DNA from 4 places in the Bradyrhizobium sp. AZCC 1577 genome. Region 3 is predicted to be linked to each of the others. Evidence: predicted binding sites of a transcription regulator. Region 3 holds the regulator's gene; each other region holds the start of a gene.

Region 1 (5,570 bases), 4.2 Mb from region 3:
CACGCCCTGGACTTCGTGATGGACGGCGTCATCGATTCGCTTGCTGCACTGAATGCAGAGATTGCAGCACTCTTGGCACGAGCGTAAGCCGACCTAAACGCAGCTCAGGCAAGAACTTGGTTCAATCATCGGCCGCGTATCCTGTGTTGTGGCTTTCTTGGTGCCGATTAAGTGCGTCCAAGTAGTGGCGAGCTCGGCACCGGCTTGGGCAACGAGCTTTCTTTCGACGAAGAAATAGACGCCTGGTCAATGCGGCCCCTTTAGCGCGGTGACAATGCGGTCAAACGCATCGTCGCACCTGGCACACAGGGCGCGGAAATGCGCGGGTAGCGATCCGTGCTCTCTCAAAGCCTGCGCTTCGAGCTTTACTCTTTCTCCGGTGTGATGGCTTGGAACTTTGCTTCTTAGGTGATGAAGCTCTCTGAGCGGTTCTAAGGTTTGATCCGCTGTAAGACTATCTTTGGTACGAAGGATTTCCTGAATGAGCTTCAGGCTCTGCCATGAAGTTTCAAACTTTACGCTGCAAGTATCAGCTAGCTTGCGAAGCTCAGTCGCCACAAAACCCTCTACGACCATTTGGTCTAAGGCCAACAATTCGTCGGCCCATTCTTTGGATGATGTTGTTATCGGATAATGTACTCTGTCACGCACCTGAGATCCGCGCGGTCGCCACCAAGAAGGAGGGGCACGGTCCAGTTCTGATACAGCATTGCGCAACGATTGAAGAGGGTCGCTCTCCGACGAGTACTCGCCCTTGAAGTCAGTATCAATGGCGCGCTTCGAGATGCCAGCTTTGGGCCACTCATTGTGAAGCTTCCAGTATTGCTGCTCCTTAAAGGGGAGGTTTTGCAGGTAGCCGATGTAGGTGTGGACTTGCCCAGCCTCGTTGACATCAAAGGTCTTCAGGTGCCAGGAATTACGGCAGGTGATGGAGCGGTCTCTTAGATCGTATTTGTCCGGGTCGGCTTTATATTTTGTCAAGACGTCCGGGCTAAAGAACGCAGGCGATATCTCAAACGGTTTGTCGGATTTCGTGAAGTAGTTGCTTAGTGCGGACGGTGCGCAGGACCACTCGACTAGCTTTTTGTTTTTCCAGTCATGAATTTTAAAAGTCTCGTACTGGCGAGCATCCGGGTCTTCTTCACGTTTCCAATTTTGGATAAGTTCCTTAACGGTAACGCGCGGCCGAAGAATTTGCCCGCCATGAATGTAGCTCGCGTTTCCACCTGACAGTCCCGCATTGTAGAAGAGGTCTGGTGCATCAAAGTGCCGTTCGGCGCTTTCCCAATGCGTGAACGATCCGGGGACGAATCTAGTGACATCGAACTTCCGATAAAGTCCGAAGCCGCCTACCGCCATGAATTCCGCAAGTTGCTGAGCCTTGATTAAAATGAGCGTTCGTCTGCGGTCAAAGTCGCCGGAGCCGGCGTCGTGAAATATGCGAATGACCTCTTCGAAATCTCCATCCGAATCGAGACGGCAATATGCGTTGCGTTCAGCGACGAAATGCAGCCCGAGCGAATGTACCAGCTTCTGACTTATCTCTATGGGCGGATCGTAATTGGACATTCCTTCAAAGTGTCGTCGAAACACTATCGGCTCTGCTCGATGGAGCGGATGCCCGCGAGGAAAATCGAGAGGAGCCTCGAGGTACATCCTATGCCCGCGACCTCCACCCCAAGCTTTCTGAATGCACCAAGCTTCGTCAACGTAAAAGCTGCTATTGTACAACTTGTCTTTGTCCGGAGTGACCAAGTTTCGCGCCATTCCGAAGACCGAAATAATCAGCAAGCTCTGAAAGCTTGCGTAGAGGATCACGTGGTCATGCTCCTCTTGTGTTAGTAGGTGCACGCCGTCTCGTTCCGCGTTGACCAGCCACTCAGTCGGTGAACCTCCAGCAGGGATCACGTTGGCAGCGCTTAGGCGCTCAAAGAATTGGCGTTCTCGCATTGGTGTCCTCGATCCAACGAGTCATCCCGATCAACCCTGATTTTTAGGAGCCTCTTGCTTCTACGCAAGCCATGCGAGAGCCCCTACCTCTCAGGACAGGAGATGTGGATGGCCGGATCGAGCCCGGCCATGGCGGGGAGGCAGTAGGGCGCCCTCCCAAACAAAAACGGCCGGGTCATCCGACCCGGCCGCTCCAAACTTCGATCCGCCGATTTAAGCTTCGCTCAGCTCGCCTTCTTCACGAACGCGGGCTTGCCGACCTTCTTCTCGATCGCGCGCTTCAGTTCGAGGGCGCGGGGGGAGAGGACGTCGGCCTTGGCCTTCAGGAGATAGGCATCGAGGCCGCCATTGTGGTCGACGCTCTTGAGCGCATTGGTCGAGACGCGCAGGCGCACGTTGCGGCCGAGCGCGTCCGAGATGAAGGTGACGTTGGCCAGGTTCGGCAGGAAGCGCCGCTTGGTCTTGATGTTGGAGTGGCTCACCTTGTGGCCCACCTGGGGGCCCTTGGCCGTCAGTTCGCAGCGCCGGGACATTTCGAAAAATCCTCTTCCGTCCCCGCCATAGCCGAGCCGCTTCTCGCAGGCGCCCGCGGGGGTCCAAAATCGCGTCCATTTCCAGGAACCGCGGACGTATAGGGGGAGACGGCCACGGGGTCAAGGTTCTTGGGTTGGTAAAGTCAGCTGTAACGGCTGGTTTACCAGGGGTTCCAGCCACTTAAGGGATCATATAAAGGGCGTAATCCGCGCCGACACCATGGCTTTCGAAAAGAACCGGCCCCAAGCCCCCGCAAGCGGTGGGAGGCCAGGGAGAGGTCGGGTAGAGGCGTGGTTTTCGCGATAACCCGCGTTGTTTGCCGGATATTTTTGCCTAAATGAACATCAGCTCGCGCCGATCCCGGGATTATTCATTCGTGACTGCCAGATGCGCCGTTTCGCGCCAATCTCTTTCCGCCAGGCTCGGCCTCGTCGTCGGCCTGTGTGCCGCCGCGTGGGGCTTACTCGCGCCGCAACAGGCCTCCGCGCAGGGGCGGCTCGATGCCCATTATGAGGCGACGCTGGCGGGTATCCCCGTCGGCAAGGGAAGCTGGATCATCGAAATCGGCGACGATGTGTTTTCGGCCTCCGCGCAGGGCGGCACCGCCGGGCTGTTGAAGGCGTTTTCCGGCGGCACCGGCTCCGGCGCCAGCCAGGGCCGCATCGTGAACGGCGCGCTGGTCGCGAACGCCTATACCGCGACCACCACCACGCAGAAGAAATCCGAGACTATCCGGATTTCGCTGGCCAATGGCGGCGTGAAGGAATTTTCGATCGACCCGGCGCCGCCGGTCGATCCCGGCCGGATTCCCGTCACCGACGCGCACCGCAAAAGCGTGCTCGATCCCATGACGGGCTCACTGCTGCGCGTGCCCGGCAATGGCGAAGTGCTGGCGCCGGATTCCTGCCGCACCGGAGCCGGGATTTTCGACGGACGCATGCGCTACGATCTCAAGCTCGATTACAAGCGCATGGAAACGGTCAAAGCCGAAAAGGGCTATCACGGGCCGGCGCTGGTCTGCGCGATCTATTTCAACCCCGTCGCGGGCTACATCCCCGATCGCCCCGTGATCAAATATCTCGCGAACGAACGGCGGATCGAGATCACCTTCGTGCCGATTGCGGGGACGCGCGTGTTGGTTCCGTTCCGAATGACGATCCCGACGCCGTTTGGCCTGGCGATGCTGGAAGCGACGTCGTTCGTGACATCAGCCATGCCGCCACGGGTGGCGAAGACGAATTGAGGCTTTACCGTCGTCCCTGCGAAACGCAGGGACCCATACGCCGCGGCCGTGTTAATTGAGGGACTCGGAGTTGCAGCCGGCGCGAACATGAGCGCTTGTGGTTATGGGTCTCTGCGTTCGCAGGACGACGGGAGAGCTGAATCCGCCTTGACTCTTCCCCGCTTCTGATTCGACTCCGTCGCCCTGATCTTTTTAAGAAATTAGTCCCGAAACCGTCGCTTGTGGAGCCGTCGTAAACTTGATCTAGTGCCACCGGGTGCGCTTCAACGCGAGATGTTGCGGTGAACGTATCGGGTCTCGGGAGGAGTCAGCGATTCGGACGCGATTCGTTCCAGACTCGTTCCAGAGCTTAAGCCGCGACCGCATCACCGTCGCAAAGTGAAACAGAATCGGCGCAGTTGGTTGCAAACGAAAGAGAAACTCCGCGTTTTTCCGTCATTGCGAGGAGCGAAGCGACGAAGCAATCCATACCTCCACACGTGTGGCGCTATGGATTGCTTCGCGGAGCCTGTCATCCGGCGGCGCTTTGCGCCGACCGGGTGGCTCGCAATGACGGGTTGGGCGCTCGCACCTAAATAAGAAAACACCTGCACAGAATGGCTTTCTCTCCTTCCACGTTCGCATCCGATCGCGCGCCCGGCGCGGGCGTTACCGCCGTGCTTGGGCCGACCAATACCGGCAAGACGCATCTGGCCATCGAGCGGATGCTGGGGCACTCGTCCGGCGTGATCGGGCTGCCGCTGCGGCTTCTGGCGCGCGAGGTCTACAACAAGATCGCCGATCGCGCCGGGACTGAGGCGGTTGCGCTCGTCACGGGTGAAGAGAAGATCAAGCCGAAGAACCCGCGCTACTGGGTTTCCACCGTCGAGGCGATGCCCAGGGATCTCGACGTCTCGTTTCTCGCCGTCGACGAAATCCAGATCGCGGCCGATCTCGAGCGCGGGCATGTCTTCACTGACCGCATCCTGCACCGTCGCGGCCGCGACGAGACGCTGCTGTTAGGGGCCGCCACCATGCGGCCGATCATCGAGCGGCTGCTGCCGGGCGCTTCCATCGTCACGCGTCCGAGGCTGTCGCAGCTCGAATTCGCCGGCGACCGCAAGATCACGCGCCAGCCGCGCCGCACCGCGATCGTCGCGTTCTCGGCCGATGAAGTCTACGCGATCGCCGAATTGGTCCGCCGCCAGCATGGCGGCGCGGCCGTCGTGCTCGGCTCGCTCTCGCCACGTACACGAAACGCGCAAGTCGCGATGTTCCAGAACGGTGACGTCGATTATCTCGTCGCCACCGACGCCGTCGGCATGGGCCTGAATCTCGACGTCGACCACGTCGCGTTCGCCTCCGATCGCAAGTATGACGGCTATCAGTTCCGCAGGCTCAATCCGGCCGAGTTCGCGCAGATCGCCGGCCGCGCCGGCCGCGCGACGCGAAACGGCACCTTCGGCACCACGGGGCGCTGTGCACCGTTCGAGCCGGAACTGGTGAACGCGCTGCAGAACCACACCTTCGACAGCGTCAAAATGCTGCAGTGGCGGAATTCGAGGCTGGATTTCTCCTCGCTCGGCGCGCTGCAGGTGTCGCTGGCGCTGCCGCCCGGGCATGACGCGCTGACCCGCGCGCCGATTACAGAAGATCTGCGCGTGCTCGATCATGCGGCGCGCGATGGCGAGGTGAGGGACATGGCCCACGGTGCGGCGGCCGTGGAACGGCTGTGGGACGCCTGCCAGATCCCGGATTACCGCAAGATCGCGCCCGCTGCCCACGCCGAGCTCGTGACCACGCTTTATGCATTCCTGATGAAGAAAGGTCGGATACCCGACGCATGGTTTGCCGCCCAGGTCGA
Region 2 (5,570 bases), 850 kb from region 3:
CCCGGTCATTTCCTTCCACGCGGCGTTGTGATCGGCAAATTCCGCACCGTCATTGCAGACGCATGCATCCTCGCCATGTCGAACGCTGAAGAAAAAGATCGGCATGGCAAGCTGACCAAATGTAAAATGGGGCCGCCGTTGGCCCTGAGATCCCCCATCCGGCGGGGAGTGGATTCCTCGCATATCGAAAGATCAACTCCGGGTTTTTACGGGTCCAGGCGCGTTGCCGGGCATATAAACCGGGTTATCGCTTAGGTCTAATCTGATGCAGTTGCAGGGAAACTTCCCCGGCTGGAAGGCCTGCGGAAGCGGCAGCCGAGCGGGTTACTCCCGTTCGGCTTTTTTCAGCTCCCGATCGATCCGAAGCTGGACCCGCCGGATGGCAAGCAGATTGAGTCTGGCTTCGGTCTTGCCCGTGACGACCCTGTCGCCGATACGGAATTGCCATTTCCAGATGCCCGGAGCGACCGCCGTCACGGTGTATTCGACGCCCTTGTGGATCATATAGAAATCCCGCTGCGGCTCCCGACCGCTTCAAACCGGACCTCTGACTTAAAATTGTAATTGTTCCTGCCGCAGGCAATGCCTTTGCCGCGACGCGCACGGCCGATATCCGCTACCGGGGGCTTCAACCCCATCGGTGTGACCGAATTCCCTTGCCCAGCCTAATTTCCGCGGCGCGCAAAAAGCACTGCGCCGCGCAAGCGGAGTATGGTCGCTTGGCGGCGCAGGCCTATTCCCCGAGTGATGCAATGTCCCAGGCAAGAATTTTGTCGGGGACGATATGAAAAAGGTTCAACGCGCCCGACGGCAAATTTGCCGGGCAATTTGCGCGCATAAGGCGCGGCCGCCGGCGGGCGGGCTCCCTATTCCTGCCGCGATGGATAGGGCTGTCGCGGCGGAATATGGGTTCTCGACGGCGCGTCCGGACGGACCGGCTGCGGCACCCTTGAGGGCTCCGGCGTGCGGCTGAGGTTCAACAGCCACGTGAGGAGATGAGCGCCATGGTGTTGAAGCGTCGGCAGGATGGGGTCGTGGTCAAGGACGGTCACAGGGGCGGTCGTTCGTATCTGCATGCCGCTGGCATAGCGTACAGCGCCTTGAAGGACGGTTCAGATGGAGCCGCAAGCACGCCTAAAATTGTAGGCGACGTCACCGCGTCCCGATTTGCAAGGTCGGATAACGATGAGGCCGCCGGTTCGGCGGCCTCATCGCGAGAGCTAGCCTTCCGGCTGCTCTACATCAGGCGCCCGGGGGCTGGCGTCCGGCGCCTCTTCACTTCTGGCCCGAAGGTCGGCGGCCTTATCGAGAAAGCCCGCGGCGATCTCCGGATCCGTGGTGGCCATTGCAAATTTGAGAAAGGTTGCCGCTTGTTCCGTGAGGTATTTCTTGCCCGGCACAATACTGGTTCCCCGTTACTACCCGTCACTACCTGCCGCACCCGCTGCAATTACGCACTGCGGCGAAATCCGTTCCGGGGAAAAGTGCAAAACTATACTTAAGTCGGATGGGCTCACCCGGATCGTGTGTTCGGACTGGGTTGGACTGGGCGCCGAAGGCGGCAACCTCACGAGGCAGTGGGCGCGGTGTCCTCGCCCAAAAGCTTCCCGGTTTCCTTATGGATGAAGTGAAGCCGGGTGCAGGCGAGGCAAACGACGGACACATACGAATTGGGCTCGTCCTCCGGCGCGGTCGCCGGAAGCCAATGCTGCACCTTCGTGCTCATCCGTGGGCATGTGAAAAGAATGTGTCGGCCCGTCATTGGCGAGAGATAGGCAGAGGCTGGGCGCCGGGTCACCTCCGTATGTTTGCGTAGTTGGGGGGACCGTCCGGGCAGCGAAAGGCGAGGCGCGGGGAGCGGCTATCTTCGTCAGGGCGCACCGGGAGCTGGGTCGGATATTCCTGAGTTTCGGAATCGGAAACACCGTGGTGTTACGGACTCCAAAAGTGCGTGTGGAAAATTCTATGCTTGATGTCGCCGGGGCTGCTTTTCATCCCGAACCAATTTGTACCGGCTGGGGGCCGCCGAAAGGCGGCCCTTTCAATTTGCGCGAGGCCGAGGGACTTGGGCCTGCAGAACAGAGGTGGCCTCAATCTTCAGTCCGCCATCCTCCGAGAAGGAACACCTTGCGTGGTCTCCGGTTCGGCCCGGCCTGCGATCGAACGTCAGTGAGGTCAACCGCCCTTCGCTTCATTAGAAGCCTTGTGACGATCCCAAGCGCGACGAAGGGTCCGAGGTAGATGGCAAGTGTGGTGAGTGCGCTCATGAGCCGCTCGCGCTGGAGATGTTACGGCAAACGAGGACACTCCCAAAATCAACTTAGGCGTGAGGGTCAAATACGGACAGGATCCTGCGGCGGTACTGGCCGAATTAGGCCACTCGCCAATTCAAATCAGGCCACCGAAAACCACCAATGTCGGAAGCCAGACAGACGGCACCGGAGTTGGGGTTTAATGCGTGCCTAGGCGGCCGGGATGCCGCCCGTCCATAAAAAAGGACGACCCCAGCCAATTGCTGCTCAGGGGGGACGGCTGCAATGACGGACCAATCCCATGAGGTCCCGCAGGACCTTCGTAATCTCGTCCGCCTTGTCTCGGCTTGCACATTAGGCCTCTGGGCATTTGCAGCAGGTTTGCTGATCGGGGTCTTTCTGTTTTCGTGATCAAGGGCCTGAGTACTGGCCGGAAATAGGCCAGTACCTGCGTGGCGCGGTGAAAAGAACATATTGCGAACATAGAACAAAGATGGTACAAGGGTTCCTAGACGAAATCGAATCCCAAAAGCTGCTCACCGCCGTTTGTCCCGCTCGCGAATCCCCGCCATAAGGAGCACGTATTATGTCCGCCACTGCCCTGCGTATCGTTGAAGGATCCTCCATGGATAAGACCAAGGCCCTGTCTGCCGCGCTCTCCCAGATCGAGCGCCAGTTCGGCAAGGGCTCGGTGATGAAGCTGGGCAAGAACGACCGTTCGATGGACGTCGAGACGGTGTCCTCGGGCTCGCTCGGCCTCGACATTGCGCTTGGCGTCGGCGGGTTGCCGAAGGGGCGGGTGGTCGAAATCTACGGGCCGGAATCGTCCGGCAAGACCACGCTGGCGCTGCACACGGTGGCGGAAGGACAGAAGAAGGGCGGCATCTGCGCCTTCATTGACGCCGAACACGCGCTCGATCCGGTCTATGCGCGCAAGCTCGGCGTCAACATCGACGAGCTCCTGATCTCGCAGCCCGACACCGGCGAGCAGGCGCTGGAAATCTGCGACACGCTGGTGCGCTCCGGCGCGATCGACGTGCTGGTGGTCGATTCGGTGGCGGCCCTGGTGCCGAAGGCCGAACTCGAGGGCGAGATGGGCGATGCGCTGCCGGGGTTGCAGGCGCGGCTGATGAGCCAGGCGCTGCGCAAGCTCACCGCCTCGATCAACAAGTCCAACACCATGGTGATCTTCATCAACCAGATCCGCATGAAGATCGGCGTGATGTACGGCTCGCCGGAAACCACCACCGGCGGCAACGCGCTGAAATTTTACGCCTCCGTCCGTCTCGACATCCGCCGCATCGGCGCCATCAAGGAGCGCGACGAAGTCGTCGGCAACACCACCCGCGTCAAGGTGGTGAAGAACAAGCTGGCGCCGCCGTTCAAGCAGGTCGAATTCGACATCATGTATGGCGAGGGCGTCTCCAAGATGGGCGAGATCCTCGACCTTGGCGTCAAGGCCGGCATCGTCGAAAAGTCCGGCGCCTGGTTCTCCTATGACAGCCAGCGGCTCGGCCAGGGGCGCGAGAACGCAAAAGCCTTCCTCAAGGCCAATCCCGACATGGTCGCCAAGATCGAGACGGCGATCCGCCAGAACTCCGGCCTGATCGCCGAGCAGATCTTGGCCGGTCCCGCCGAGCGCGACGCCGACGGCGAGGAGCCGGCGGACGACGAATAAGCTTCAGAAACGCTTCAGGGGTTGAGGCCTGAAACGTGACGGACGGGTGCTGCGGACGTTGAGTTGCCGACGTCCTCAGTGCCCGTTTTGTTTTTTGCGTTCCCCGGATGCTGCGCAGCGCGACGCTTCTCGAGCGGCGCAGTGCGCTGCTGATCCGGGTCTATCCGTTTTGCGCGTGTGTGGGTCCCGGCTCTGCGGAGCAGCGCTAGCGCGCTGCACCGCGTCCGGGACATGAGCCTCACTCCGCGGCTTGCGCGTAATCCTCAACCGGCGGGCATGAGCACACCAGATTGCGGTCGCCATAGACGTTGTCGACGCGACCGACCGGGCTCCAATATTTGTCGGTGCGCGAGATGCCATCGGGGAAACAACCCGTGGCGCGGCTGTAGGGGCGGTTCCATGCATCATCGACAATGTCGTGCACGGTGTGCGGGGCGTGACGCAAGGGCGAGGCTTCGACCTTCCAGCGGCCGATCTCGATCTCCGTGATCTCGCTTCGGATCGCAATCATCGCGTCGCAGAACCGGTCCAGCTCCGCCTTCGATTCCGATTCGGTCGGCTCGATCATCAGCGTGCCCGGCACCGGAAAACTCATGGTCGGCGCGTGGAAGCCGTAGTCGATCAGGCGCTTTGCTATGTCATCGACGGTGACGCCGCTCGTCGTCTTCAGCGGGCGGGGATCGACGATGCATTCATGCGCGACGCGTCCCTTGGCGTTCTTGTAGAGCACCGGGAAATGCGGGTCGAGCCGGCTGGCGATGTAGTTGGCGTTGAGGATCGCCATTTCGGTGGCGCGCGTCAGGCCTTCGCCTCCCATCATCAGGATATAGATGTAGGAGATGGTCAGGATCGATGCCGAGCCGAACGGCGCCGCCGACACGGGGCCGATGGGATGCGGCGCCGCGCCATCGGTTGCGGGGTGGCAATTTGAAGGATGACTTGGCAGATAGGGCGCAAGATGAGCCTTGACGCCGATCGGGCCCATGCCCGGCCCGCCGCCGCCATGGGGAATGCAGAAGGTCTTGTGCAGATTGAGATGCGAGACGTCGGCGCCGTAATCGCCGGGGCGGGAGAGACCGACCTGCGCGTTCATGTTGGCGCCGTCGAGATAGACCTGGCCGCCATGGCTGTGCACGATGTCGCAGATCTCGGTGATGTGCTCCTCGAACACGCCATGCGTCGAGGGATAGGTGATCATCACGGCGGCAAGATTCTTGGAATGCTTCTCCGCCTTGGCGCGGAGGTCCTCGACATCGACATCGCCGCGCGCGTCGCAGGCCGTCACCACCACTTCCATGCCGGCCATGTGGGCAGACGCCGGATTGGTGCCGTGCGCGGAAGAGGGGATCAGGCAGACCTTGCGGTGCGGCTCGCCGCGCGCGGCATGATAGGCGCGGATCGCGAGCAGCCCGGCATATTCGCCCTGCGCGCCGGAATTTGGCTGCAGCGAGATCGCGTCATAGCCGGTGATGTCGCACAGCCATTTTTCCAGCCGCGCAAACAGCGCGTGATAGCCGGCCGCCTGTTCGCGCGGGGCGAACGGATGGAGCGAGCCGAACTCGGGCCAGGTCAGCGGGATCATTTCCGTGGTCGCGTTCAGCTTCATGGTGCAGGAGCCGAGCGGGATCATGGCGCGGTCG
Region 3 (5,570 bases):
TAAAGAAGTGGTCGGCGGCGGCAGCCCTCGTTGCCGCCGCGTTCTATCTGCTGCTGTCGGGCGCCGAGGTCGCGACGCAAAGATCGTTCTTCATGACGGCCGTGGTGCTGATCGCGGTCATGGTCGATCGCCGCGCGATTACGTTTCGCACGCTCGCGGTCGCCGCCCTGATCGTGCTCTCGGTCGCGCCGGAAGCGCTGGTACATCCGAGTTTCCAGATGTCGTTTGCGGCGACCCTGGGGCTGGTGGCGCTGGTGCAGATCGGCATGCCGCGCCTGTTCGCGACGGCGGATCATACCGCAACGGCGCGCGTGGCGCTGTGGGGCGGCCGCGAAGTCACCATGCTGTTGCTGGCCTCGTTGGTGGCGGGGCTTGCGACCATGCCTTACGCCGCCTTTCACTTTCACCGGGTCACGCCTTACGGCGTGCTGGCCAACCTCGCGGCGATGCCGGTGGTCTCCGCGCTGGTGATGCCGGCGGGCCTGCTTGGCCTCGTCGCGATGCCGTTCGGCTTCGATCGACTGTTCTGGGCGGCCATGGGCCTCGGCATCGACTGGATGATTGCGGTGACGCAATGGGTCGCGGCGTTACCCGGCGCGGTCGGCCGGGTGCCGGCCTTCGGCATCGGACCGCTGATTGCGGCGAGCCTCGGCATCATCCTGCTCGGCCTGTTGCGCACGCCGCTGCGCTGGTCGGGAGCGGCGCTGGTACTATCAGCGGCGCTGTGGGCGGCGAGGGCGCCGCAGCCGGATATCCTGATTTCCGCCGACGGGCGCAATGTCGGGGTGCGCGGCCAGGATGGCCGGCTGCATTTGATGCACGCGGCCAAGGGGTCTCGAGACGTCTTCCTCTTGAAGGAGTGGCTGGCGGCGGATGCGGACGCACGAACGGCGGCTGACGCCTCGCTCACGTCAGGCGTCTCATGCGACGATCTTGGCTGCGTGGTGCAAGCCGTCGGCGGCGGCCTGATCGCACAGGCGCTCAGGCCCGAGGCGTTTTCGGACGATTGCGAGCGCGCGGCAATCATTGTGACGCTGCGGCAGGCCCCGGCGGCATGCGGTGCTTCCGTCATCGGCGCCGAACGGCTCCGGCGCCAGGGCGCGATGGCGTTGCGGCGTGGCCGCGAGGGATTTGCCGTCGAGGCGGTCAAGCCGAGGGGGATCGACCGGCCTTGGTCGCCGGCCATAGCCGACGAGAGTGAGGCCGACACCACCGTGCTGGCGCCGCGCGTCGTGCCACCGCGCAGCGTCGATGCCACGCCGGCCGAGGCAGACCTTCAGGCGGAGGAGTAGACGGGCGTCAGTGCTCGTCGACTGTGGGTTTGGCTGGAATTTCGAACGCGCCGAGATGGAATTCCTCGGGCGCGTCGGGCGCCGACGGCAGAGCGACCAGCGTGAACGATGCGTCGGGAAATTGCTGCCAGATTGCGAGATCCTCGGCCGTGATGGTGAGCCAGCCGTACCTGAACATGTACCGCCCGGGCTCAGTGACGCGCCCGGCTTTTTGCCACGTTACCTTGTTGACCACCGACTGCCCCCCTGCGGTGCCGAGCTCTGAAAAATGTACCACCCTGATCCGCCGGCCTGGGCCGGCGGATCATATGCGCGTGGGCGTTTATCCGGTCACGATCGATTCGGCCGGACGCGCTTCCGTCACCTTCGGCGCGCGTTCGCCACCGGTCTGGACCACCGGCAATTGCAGCACGGTCGCGCGCTGGCCTTCGCAAAGCTGCGTCACCAGCACATGGCTTCCGTCGGGAAATTCGATCGCGTCATGGTGACGGTCGGAGATATGGGGGTCGATTTGATTGAACTTGCCGACCCGCCAGTCGGTGGTTCGAGTCCAGATCCACCGGTTGTCGTATTTGACGTCCTCAGCGAACGCCAGTTCGGTGCCGGGAAGCATGCAGACCGCCACTGCAGGCTCGCGTTCCGACGCAAAGCCGCGGGTCGATGTACCGCGGAATGTCGTGGTGATCAGCGTCTCGCCGACCTCGGCAGGCCGCGTAGCCACAGCATGCAGGCTATAGTCACACATCGGATGGCTCCCTCGTTTGAGATAGCTGACCCGTGTCTAGAAGGAGGCACAGGCCTCTATCAGAGTGGACATGGCGCAGAGCCTTTTCTCGTTTCTGGGCAATTCTGCGACTGGCGCACTGCGCCACATTCACAAACGCGCTAACGGGCGTTGGTTCCAAACGCGCAACAAAAAACCCCGGCCGCGGGCCGAGGCTCTTTTCCGTCACGGCCCGGACGGCATAACGGGTCAGTATTTGCGGTAGAGCCCGATCAGCTTGCCCTGAATCCGGACCCGGTTCGGCGGCAGGATGCGGACTTCATAGGCGGTGTTGGCGGGCTCGAGCGCGATCGAGGCGCCGCGGCGGCGGAAGCGCTTCAGCGTGGCTTCCTCCTCGTCGATCAGCGCCACGACGATGTCGCCGGTGTCGGCGGTCTCGTTGCGTTGGATCAGCGCCATGTCGCCGTCGAGAATGCCCGCGTCCACCATGGAATCGCCGCGCACTTCGAGCGCGTAATGTTCGCCGGAGCCGAGCATGTCCGGCGGTACGCTGATGGTGTGGCTGCGGGTCTGCAGCGCCTCGATCGGCGTACCGGCGGCAATCCGGCCCATGACAGGCACGGCCACCGGGCGATTGCCGTCGTCCTCGGCGGCCGGCGCGCTCACTGTGCGTTTGCCGAGCGTACCCTCGATCACGCTCGGCGTGAAGCCGCGGCGGCTGTTGGCGGCGGCTGCGAGCTCGGGCAGCTTGATGACTTCGATGGCGCGGGCGCGGTTGGGCAGGCGACGGATGAAGCCACGCTCCTCCAGTGCGGTGATGAGGCGGTGGATTCCGGATTTCGAACGCAGATCGAGCGCGTCCTTCATCTCGTCGAAGGAGGGCGGCACGCCGGCCTCTTTCAGCCGTTCATTGATGAAACGCAGAAGTTCATACTGTTTGCGCGTAAGCATCGCGAGCAATCCCCCGGGTTGGCGTCGTCTCGTTCCGAATCTTCAGGGCCCGGATCGTGGAGTCCCCAAACTCCCGATCTAAGACACTAGCAGTCGAAACAAATCATGAACGGACACTATATGTTCGATATGTGTTCCGCAACCACTTAATTTCAGGTGAACGCATTGCGGTTCCGGCCCAAGGTGCTGGGGGAACACCGTTCAGGCGTCATTCCGGCAGCCGGAGCAGCTCGCAACGCGATCCCTTTGCGGCAGCCGGCGCGAACGGCGGACGTATCACAAGTGCACGTGCCGCAGCGAGATTCCCCGATAGCGACGAGTCCTGATGGTTCACCGGCACGGCAACCAGCGTGCCGTCGTCGCGCGCTTCGAGGCGGGCGCGAAGATAGTCTTCGCGCTGATCATTGGCGGCGAGGTCGCGGCCGAGCAGCGCGCTTTCGCGCCGGTGATGGATGGTATCGCGGCCCGATAAGGCGCGAATCAGCGGCACCAGGAACAGGAAGCCGCAGACATACGAGGAGACGGGATTGCCTGGCAGGCCGATCACCCGCATCGCGCCCAGCCTGCCGTGCATCATCGGCTTGCCCGGCCGCATCGCGATCCGCCAGAATGCGATGGCGACGCCCTCGGCTTCCAGCGACCGCTTGACGAGGTCGTGGTCGCCGACCGACGCGCCGCCCAGGGTGATCAGGATGTCCGCGTCGGCCTTGCGGGCACGGCGGATGCCGTCCGTGGTCGCGGCGACGGTGTCGGCGGCGATCCCGAGGTCGATGATTTCTGCCCCTTCGGCCCGCGCCAGTGCCCGCAAGCCGTAGCCGTTGGAATAGACGATCTGGCCGGGGCTGGGGCTTGCGCCCGGCATCACCAGCTCGTCGCCGGTCGCCAGCATCGCAACTTTCGGGCGGCGGTGCACCGCAAGCTCCGGGTAGTTCATGCCGGCGGCGAGCGAGAGGTCGCGGTCGGTGAGGCGGCGCCCGCGTTTGAGGAGGACGTCGCCTTCGCGGAAATCAACGCCCGCGGCGCGGATATGCCGCCCCGGAACGGCAGCTTCCGTGATGGTGATATGATCGCCCTCGACGCCAGTGTCTTCCTGGATGATGACAGCGTCGGCGCCATCGGGAATCACGCCGCCGGTAAAGATCCGCACCGCTTCCCCCGGGCCGACCTTCCGCTCGAACGGGCGGCCGGCGGCGACCTCGCCGATCACCTTTAGCCGCGCGCTGACATCGGCGGCGTCAGCTGCGCGCACCGCATAGCCGTCCATCGCCGACATCGCTTGCGGCGGTTGCGTCCGCCGCGCGGCGACGTCGCGTGCGAGAATGCGGTGATACGCCTCATCGAGCGCCACCATTTCTTCGGGCAGGGGATCGGCGCCCGCGAGGATGGCAGACAATGCATCGGCAACCGGCATCAACGCCACGGGCAGACCTCCCTCAAATTCCAAGTGCGGTCAGTGCCCTCGCCACGTCATCCGTCGATGTCACGTGGATGGCAGAAAGGCCGCGCGCCCGCGCACCTTCGATATTGGCAGCCGAGTCGTCGAAGAACAGGATCCGCGACGCCGGCACGCCGATCGCTTTTACCACATGATCATAGGCTTCGGCGTCGGGTTTGCGCAAACCGATGCTGGAGGACAGGTATATCTGACGGAAATGGCCGAGCACATCCGCATAGGCCTGCGAAAAATGCGTGACATGGGCCGGATTGGTGTTGGAAAAAGCATAGAGCGGCAGGCGTTCTGCGGCACGCGCCAGGAGCGGCGAGATTCCGGGCATTTCGCCGGTGAAGATCGCGTTCCAGCCTTCCAGGAACTGCGCGTCGGTGATGCCGATGCCGAGCGACCGGCGCAGGCTCGCAAAGAACGCCGCATCGTCGATCCGACCGGTCTCGTGGTGCTTGAAACTGTCGTCCATCACAAAGCGTCCGGCGAGGTCGGCAGGCGCGCAGCCGGCATGCCCTGCCCAGCACGTCATTACCTGATCGAAACTGATGTCGAGCACGACACGGCCGAGGTCGAACAGCAAGGCATCGACGGAATGGGGCGCTGGCGGCGAATTCATGGCAGTCGTTTACAAAACCGGACCGGCCTCGGCAACGGCCACGGCGATTTGCGTCGCAGCCCAATCCGGCGCTTAAGCCCGTACGCAGGCTGTGCTAAGGCTTTGGGCCAGTTTCTTGGGGCCAATTTTCAGGGAGTAGTCGCATGCAAACCGTTGGCAGAATCCTGGGCGCCGTCGCCGTGATCGCATTATTGGCCGGCCCCGCCTGGGGCCAACAAGCCCGTCCTCCCGCATACGGCGAGACCGAGAAGGACAAGACGCCCTCGGAAAAAGCGGCGGAAAAGGAGGCCGAGCGGGCCTACCGGAGGTCGCTCGGCAACATCCCCGAGCAGCAGAAGAATTCGGACCCTTGGGGGACGATGCGCGGCGACAGCGCACCGCCGAAAGCGGCGGCCAAGGCGCCGGCAGCGAAGTCAAAGGCCAAATCCGCCGAAGGCGCCGCAAAGTAGCAGACGCCGGCAAGCCCGGGCATGACGAACTCTCCATCTAACGTGATGATTTCATTCAAAATCTGAAAGCGACAGTATTGCCCCCGGTCGGCGT
Region 4 (5,570 bases), 2.5 Mb from region 3:
GTCGTCCCTGCAAACGCAGAGACCCATAACCACAGGGCTTCGTTGTTGAACAAAAAGCCGTTGAACGGCGGCTCTCAAAGTTTACGGCACGGCGTATCGGTCCCTTGCGTTCGCAGGGACGACAATTCGCCGCGATAGATTCTGCGACCTCGTTACTTCCCCTACTTCTTCGGAATCAGCGCCTTCAGCTTTTCCATGTCCTTGATGTTCATCTTCATGCCGCCGGGCATGATGATGTCGCCTGGCTTCTGATCTGCCTTGCAGGCGCCGAGCCATTTGGCCTCGATCGTCGAGCTGTTGTCGCGCGCGGCGCCGGCCATGCCGCCCTCACTCTGCGAGGTCGATTTTACGGTGTAGGCGGAATTGAAGTCGCCGGTGATCTCGGCACGGGATTTGACCGTGATCCCGGCGACGCCGCAGACGGAATCCGTGACGTAGCCGGTTGCGGTCTTCTGGATATCCTGCTTGGAGCAGATCTCCTTGGCCAATGGCGACATTGCGGTGCTCATGCCCTTGTCGGTGGTCTCGTCGGTGCATTGGTGCATCGTCATCTCGGATGACGGCGAGCCCGTGCTCACCACTTTCATCTCCCACAGGCCGGCCTTGCGCACCGGCAACTCCACGGCGATAGCGCCGCTTTCCGGCAACAGAGCAAGCACACCAACGGCCGAACAAGATACAAGAAGCAGTCGTCTCATGGGTGGCCCCCGCTGAATTCTTCCAGAGATCGTCATCGCGAAGTGAACACACGCTCCGCGTGGCGAAAACATGTCCAGCCGGAAAACAGGTAGCGGCAGCGCTCAGTAAAGCGTGCGCAGCGGCCGCTCAGCGGCGCCATAGGGCACCCAGCGGCAGGCAAAGGAAACGTAGCCGCCGTAATTGGGCTGCACGCCGAGGAATTTCACCACCTTGCCGTAGCGGGCGCAGTGATCGACGGCGAGCTGGCGGGCGTCAGCCTGCATCGCGAGCGGATAGGCGATGATGCCGCCGGTGTCGTTGCCCTTGAACGGCGGTACTGTGTCGATATCCCACCAATGCGCCTGCGCCGGCGCCGCCGCCAGCATCCCGCCCATGGCAATCAGGCTCGCGGCCACAATTCTTCGCATCGCAGACTCCATTTCGCTCGAACCGCACCATAGTGTGCGCCGATGGCCGTGAAAAGAATGCTTGCGGCACGAGGCGGACTTGGCTGTCAGGTGTTGCCGCGCTGCACTTGACCTTGTCAGGGCTTCGCGGCACCGTCCATGCGTTGGCTTACTGGCGGATTCCCATGCGCAATTTGTTCACATCCTTGAGAGCACTCGGCCTGACGGCAGCGGCGCTCGCTTTGTTGGTCTCCAGCCAGGCCGCGCAGGCCGCCAACCCCATGGAGCTCAATTTCGGGTTGTTCGGCCCACGCTATGACGGCCGCGTCGCCGAATGCGAGCGGGCGCTATCGACGATCGCGTACCAGTTCCAGGAGAAAGAGAGCAAGTTCTGGAATTCGGCGCTGACGATTACCGGTTACAGCCGGATCCATGAAACCGCCTTTCGGCCATGGCAGTCCGACAACATTCCGCGCCGCTACTGCAGCGGCGACGTGATGCTGAGCGACGGCAAGATGCGGACCGTGCACTACTCGATCATCGAGGATGGCGGCTTTGCCGGCTTCGGCCAGGGCGTCGAATGGTGCGTGACCGGGCTTGACCGCAACTGGGCCTACAGCCCCGGCTGCAGGGCCGCGCGGCCCTGATCGCCCTGAAATCCGGCAAGCGATCCCGGCTGACTCGGGCCGATTGTGGGATTGATCCAATTTTGTTCTTGAAATGTTCCGACTCCCTGCTAGGCTCCCGGTAGTCGAGTAGAGGGGGCGTTCGATGCACGGGTCCATCATTATTTCGCGGCTTCTGATTTCGCTGGCTCTTGTTGTCGTCCTGGCCGGGACAGCGTCCGCACAAGACCGCCGGCAGAACGCGCCAGGCGAATTCGATTTTTATGTCCTGGCTCTTTCCTGGTCGCCCTCCTTCTGCGAGGCGGCGGCTGAGCGCGGCAATAGCGGGCGATCACAGGCCCAGTGCAGCCGCCCCTATTCCTTCGTGGTTCACGGCCTGTGGCCGCAATATGAGCGCGGCTTTCCCGAATATTGCCAGCGGCCCTCGCCGCGGCTCGATCGCAACATCATGACCTCGATGCTGGACCTGATGCCGGCGCCCGGCCTGATCTTCAACGAGTGGGACAAGCACGGCACCTGTTCGGGCCTTGGCGCGCGAGCCTATTTCGAGAGCATCCGGAAGGCGCGCGCGGCGGTAAAGATTCCCGAGGAATTCCTGCAATTGCCGGAGCAGAAGACCATCGCCCCCGGCGCTGTCGAGGAGGCCTTTATCAAGATCAACCCGGGCTTGAGCAGTTCGGCGATTTCGGTGACCTGCTCGAGCCGGCGCCTGAGCGAGGTGCGGGTCTGCCTGAGCAAGGAGATGGAATTCCGCGCCTGCGACGAAATCGACCGCCGCGCCTGCCGGCGTGACGAGGTGGTGATGCCGCCGGTACGGGGCGGCTGAAGACCCGCTTACCGCCATGCCAGGCATGGCGGCCGCTTTGCGCAGACTGCCTAGAGTTGTCTGCGTTCCCGGTCATCCACGGCTTATCGTCATCTGCAAGACACGTGGATGGCCGGGACCTATCTGCAGCAAAACGTCGCCGACATTTTGGCCCTGATCCTGAGGCGTTTCGCGAAGCAGGACCCGTCTTCGCCATCCCGTCTTCGCCAAGGCTTCGCCGGGTTTTCAGGCCGAGATCGCAGCCCGAACGCTCGCCCTTCCTGACGCTCAGAGCTTCGAGGACCTCACCGCGCTGCTGACCTCGGCGGGGGAGCGCTGAGGTCGAGACAGTTACCGCTCCCGGACTGCGTAGGTTAGGTGGGTCACCCGCCGCGTCGGCTCCGCGCGGACCGGCTCCAGGGCCACGCGGCCCGCGTCCACGCCCTCGAACAGGCGGATTCCGGAGCCGAACAGCACGGGTGAGAGCGCGATCGAGAACTCGTCGATCAGGCCAGCGTTCACGTACTCCAGAATCGTTGCGCCGCCGCCCGCGATACGGACGTCTCGGTCGCCGGCGGCCTCGCGAGCCTGATCGAGCGCGGACTCGATGCCGTCATTGACGAAGTGAAAGGTGGTCCCACCCAGCCGCTCCCAGGGGTCACGCTTCTCGTGCGTCACGACGAAGACCGGCGTGTGGAACGGCGCCTCCTCCGGCCAAGCCTGCTCGCCGGCGTCGAACATGCGCTTGCCCATCACGCTCGCGCCGGTGCGCTCGAACGTCTCCCGCACAATGTCGTTGTCGCGCCCCTCCTCGCCGCCCTCGCCGAGCTTCAGGTTCTCCCGGATGAACCGCTGCGGGAACATCCACTGCTGCAGTTCCATCCACTGCTGCCCCATCAAATCCTCGAGGGACTCGGGCGCGATGAACCCGTCCAGCGACATCGACACGCTAAAGAACACCCTCCCGGCCATCAGTCCTCAACTCCTTTTCGAACGATCTCGGTGACGTAGGCAGCCAGTTTGCTCAGGGTCTGCTGGCCGCCCTCGATCGCGTGGTACTTCTCGACCGCCTCGTCGCGCAGCTCCTTGGTGGGGAACACCGTGCGCATCTCGATCCGGGTCGCCGCGCCGTCGGGCCCGAACGTGAGGACCGACTCAAAGGCGTTCGGGTCGCCGCGGGACTCACCATGCAGCATCGCGATCCGCTCCGGCGGGGCGATCTCGGTCCAGGAGATCCACTCCTGGTAGTCCGTCCCGTCCGGTCCGTGCATCACGAAGTCCCACTCCCCGCCGACGCGGAACTCGAACGCCCGCGTGGTGGTGGTGAATCCCTCCGGTCCCCACCATCGCGACAGATGCCGGACTTCGGTAAATGCCTCGAACACCAGCTCCCGCGGGCCATCGATGACGCGGGAGATCACGATCTCGCGGTCGGCCGTCGCTGACTGCGCTCGCGCGTCGCGTCCTGTCGCGGCCATCGATCACTCCTTCTGCCTTGCCTGCTTGAGGTCCTGCACGTACGCGTCCAGTCGGTCAAAGCTCTCATTCCAGAACCGCTCGAACCCGCCAGTCCACTCATGGACCGGTCGCAGCTTGCGGGCGTCAATGCCGTACAGGCGCTGCTTGCCTGCCTTGCGGTCCCGGACCAGCCCGACCTCCCGGAGCACCCGCAGGTGTTTGGACGCCCCCGGCTGGGTCATCCCCAGCTCCTGGGCCAACTCGGTCACTGGCCGCTCACCCATCCGCAGCAGTACCAGGATTTCCCGGCGCTGCGGCTCGGCGATAGCGTTGAAGATGTCCGACGTCGTCGCTGCTCGTGCCATGGGCGCCATCATATGCCGATATCGGCATGCGTCAAGTCGGAAGAAATCAGGCGGGTCTTGTCAGATGACGATCGCGCCAGCAGAACCACCAGGATCTGCGCTCCGACCAGCGGCAGCCCGGTGAGCCAGTGCACGCCGGTGATGGCTAGCTCGAGGCCGGGATAGAACGACGACACCGCCAGCAGGTCGTTGCCGGCGAAGAACCCGTCCCTCCCGACGAGGTCGAGCAGCGTGCTGAGGTGGAACGACTCCTCGGTGCGGGTGGCCATCAGCGGATTGCTGAATTGCAGTTTGGTCAACGTCTTAGCCATTCTTCCGCTCCATGATTTGCTCGAACCGGCTCAGCCAGTCTTCGAGAAAGCGCTGGTGGCTCTCGAAGGCGCGCTCCATGTTCGCCGCCGCGATCTGCATTCGATCAGCGGCGGATTGCATTGCGTGGCCGGCGGACCTGACATCGTCAGCGCCGATCAGGTGAACACATCGTTCGCTCATCGGAGGCACGCCGGAGCCCTGGTCCTCCGAAGCGTTTCGCGAAGCAGGACAAGCCCGGCCCCGACGAGTAGAAGACAATACGTCTTCTCCAATTGGTCGGCCGATTGCCATGAACTACCGACACGCCTTTCATGCCGGCGGCTTTGCCGATGTCATCAAGCACATCGTGTTGGTACGCATGCTGACCTATCTGCAGGAAAAGCAGGCCCCGTTTCGCGTCATCGACACCCATGCCGGCGCCGGGCGCTATGATCTCACGGCTGAGGAGGCGCGCCGCGGCGGCGAATGGCTGACCGGCATTGCGCGGGTAATGCAGGCGCGGTTCTCGGAAAGCGCGCTGCCGCTGGTGACCCCCTATCTCGATATCATCAGGGCATTCAATGCGCCGGGCCGGCTCGAGGCCTATCCCGGATCGCCCCTGATCGCCCGCGCTCTGCTGCGGCCGCAGGACCGCCTCACGGCCTGTGAAATCGAGCCCAATGCCCGCAGGCAATTGATCGATGCGCTGCGCCGCGACAGCCAGGCGCGGGTGGTCGATCTCGACGGCTGGACGGCGTTGCCGGCCTTCGTGCCTCCCAACGAGCGGCGCGGTTTGGTGCTGATCGACCCCTCGTTCGAGCAACAAGACGAATTCGAGCGGCTGGCCGGCGGATTCGCCGAAGCCTACGCGAAGTGGCCGACCGGCAGCTATCTGATCTGGTATCCCGTGAAGAGCCGGCGCGCCACCGACACGCTGGCA

What was found. Region 3 encodes LexA, which represses DNA repair genes until DNA is damaged. Its sites were predicted from a motif close to TGTTCNNNNTGTGTTCNG; they were not measured.
Region 1: V1278_RS01260 (helicase-related protein) is a predicted target of LexA. The motif match lies at 4,055-4,072, and genes of this name have one in related genera.
Region 2: recA (recombinase RecA) is a predicted target of LexA. The motif match lies at 2,718-2,735, and genes of this name have one in related genera.
Region 4: V1278_RS33000 (ribonuclease T2) is a predicted target of LexA. The motif match lies at 1,796-1,813, and genes of this name have one in related genera.

What each region holds. Positions count from the first base shown of each region.
Region 1 covers NZ_JAZHRQ010000001.1:272,021-277,590, reverse strand. Annotated here, with positions in the region: gene V1278_RS01280 (hypothetical protein) at 1-87, shown strand, start outside; gene V1278_RS01275 (hypothetical protein) at 247-1,950, opposite strand; gene rpmB (50S ribosomal protein L28) at 2,175-2,483, opposite strand; gene V1278_RS01265 (DUF3108 domain-containing protein) at 2,822-3,727, shown strand; gene V1278_RS01260 (helicase-related protein) at 4,324-5,570, shown strand, end outside.
Region 2 covers NZ_JAZHRQ010000001.1:3,606,395-3,611,964, forward strand. Annotated here, with positions in the region: gene V1278_RS16740 (DUF6894 family protein) at 1-105, opposite strand, end outside; gene V1278_RS16745 (hypothetical protein) at 325-504, opposite strand; gene V1278_RS16750 (hypothetical protein) at 1,221-1,400, opposite strand; gene recA (recombinase RecA) at 2,839-3,930, shown strand; gene gcvP (aminomethyl-transferring glycine dehydrogenase) at 4,169-5,570, opposite strand, start outside.
Region 3 covers NZ_JAZHRQ010000001.1:4,456,541-4,462,110, forward strand. Annotated here, with positions in the region: gene V1278_RS21065 (ComEC/Rec2 family competence protein) at 1-1,292, shown strand, start outside; gene V1278_RS21070 (hypothetical protein) at 1,300-1,569, opposite strand; gene V1278_RS21075 (hypothetical protein) at 1,615-2,037, opposite strand; gene lexA (transcriptional repressor LexA) at 2,266-2,967, opposite strand; gene V1278_RS21085 (molybdopterin molybdotransferase MoeA) at 3,176-4,387, opposite strand; gene V1278_RS21090 (HAD-IA family hydrolase) at 4,401-5,027, opposite strand; gene V1278_RS21095 (hypothetical protein) at 5,171-5,476, shown strand.
Region 4 covers NZ_JAZHRQ010000001.1:6,975,259-6,980,828, forward strand. Annotated here, with positions in the region: gene V1278_RS32985 (DUF3617 domain-containing protein) at 162-698, opposite strand; gene V1278_RS32990 (hypothetical protein) at 801-1,106, opposite strand; gene V1278_RS32995 (hypothetical protein) at 1,271-1,732, shown strand; gene V1278_RS33000 (ribonuclease T2) at 1,857-2,537, shown strand; gene V1278_RS33005 (dihydrofolate reductase family protein) at 2,868-3,488, opposite strand; gene V1278_RS33010 (SRPBCC family protein) at 3,488-3,994, opposite strand; gene V1278_RS33015 (ArsR/SmtB family transcription factor) at 3,998-4,339, opposite strand; gene V1278_RS33020 (hypothetical protein) at 4,348-4,650, opposite strand; gene V1278_RS33025 (hypothetical protein) at 4,643-4,831, opposite strand; gene V1278_RS33030 (23S rRNA (adenine(2030)-N(6))-methyltransferase RlmJ) at 4,941-5,570, shown strand, end outside.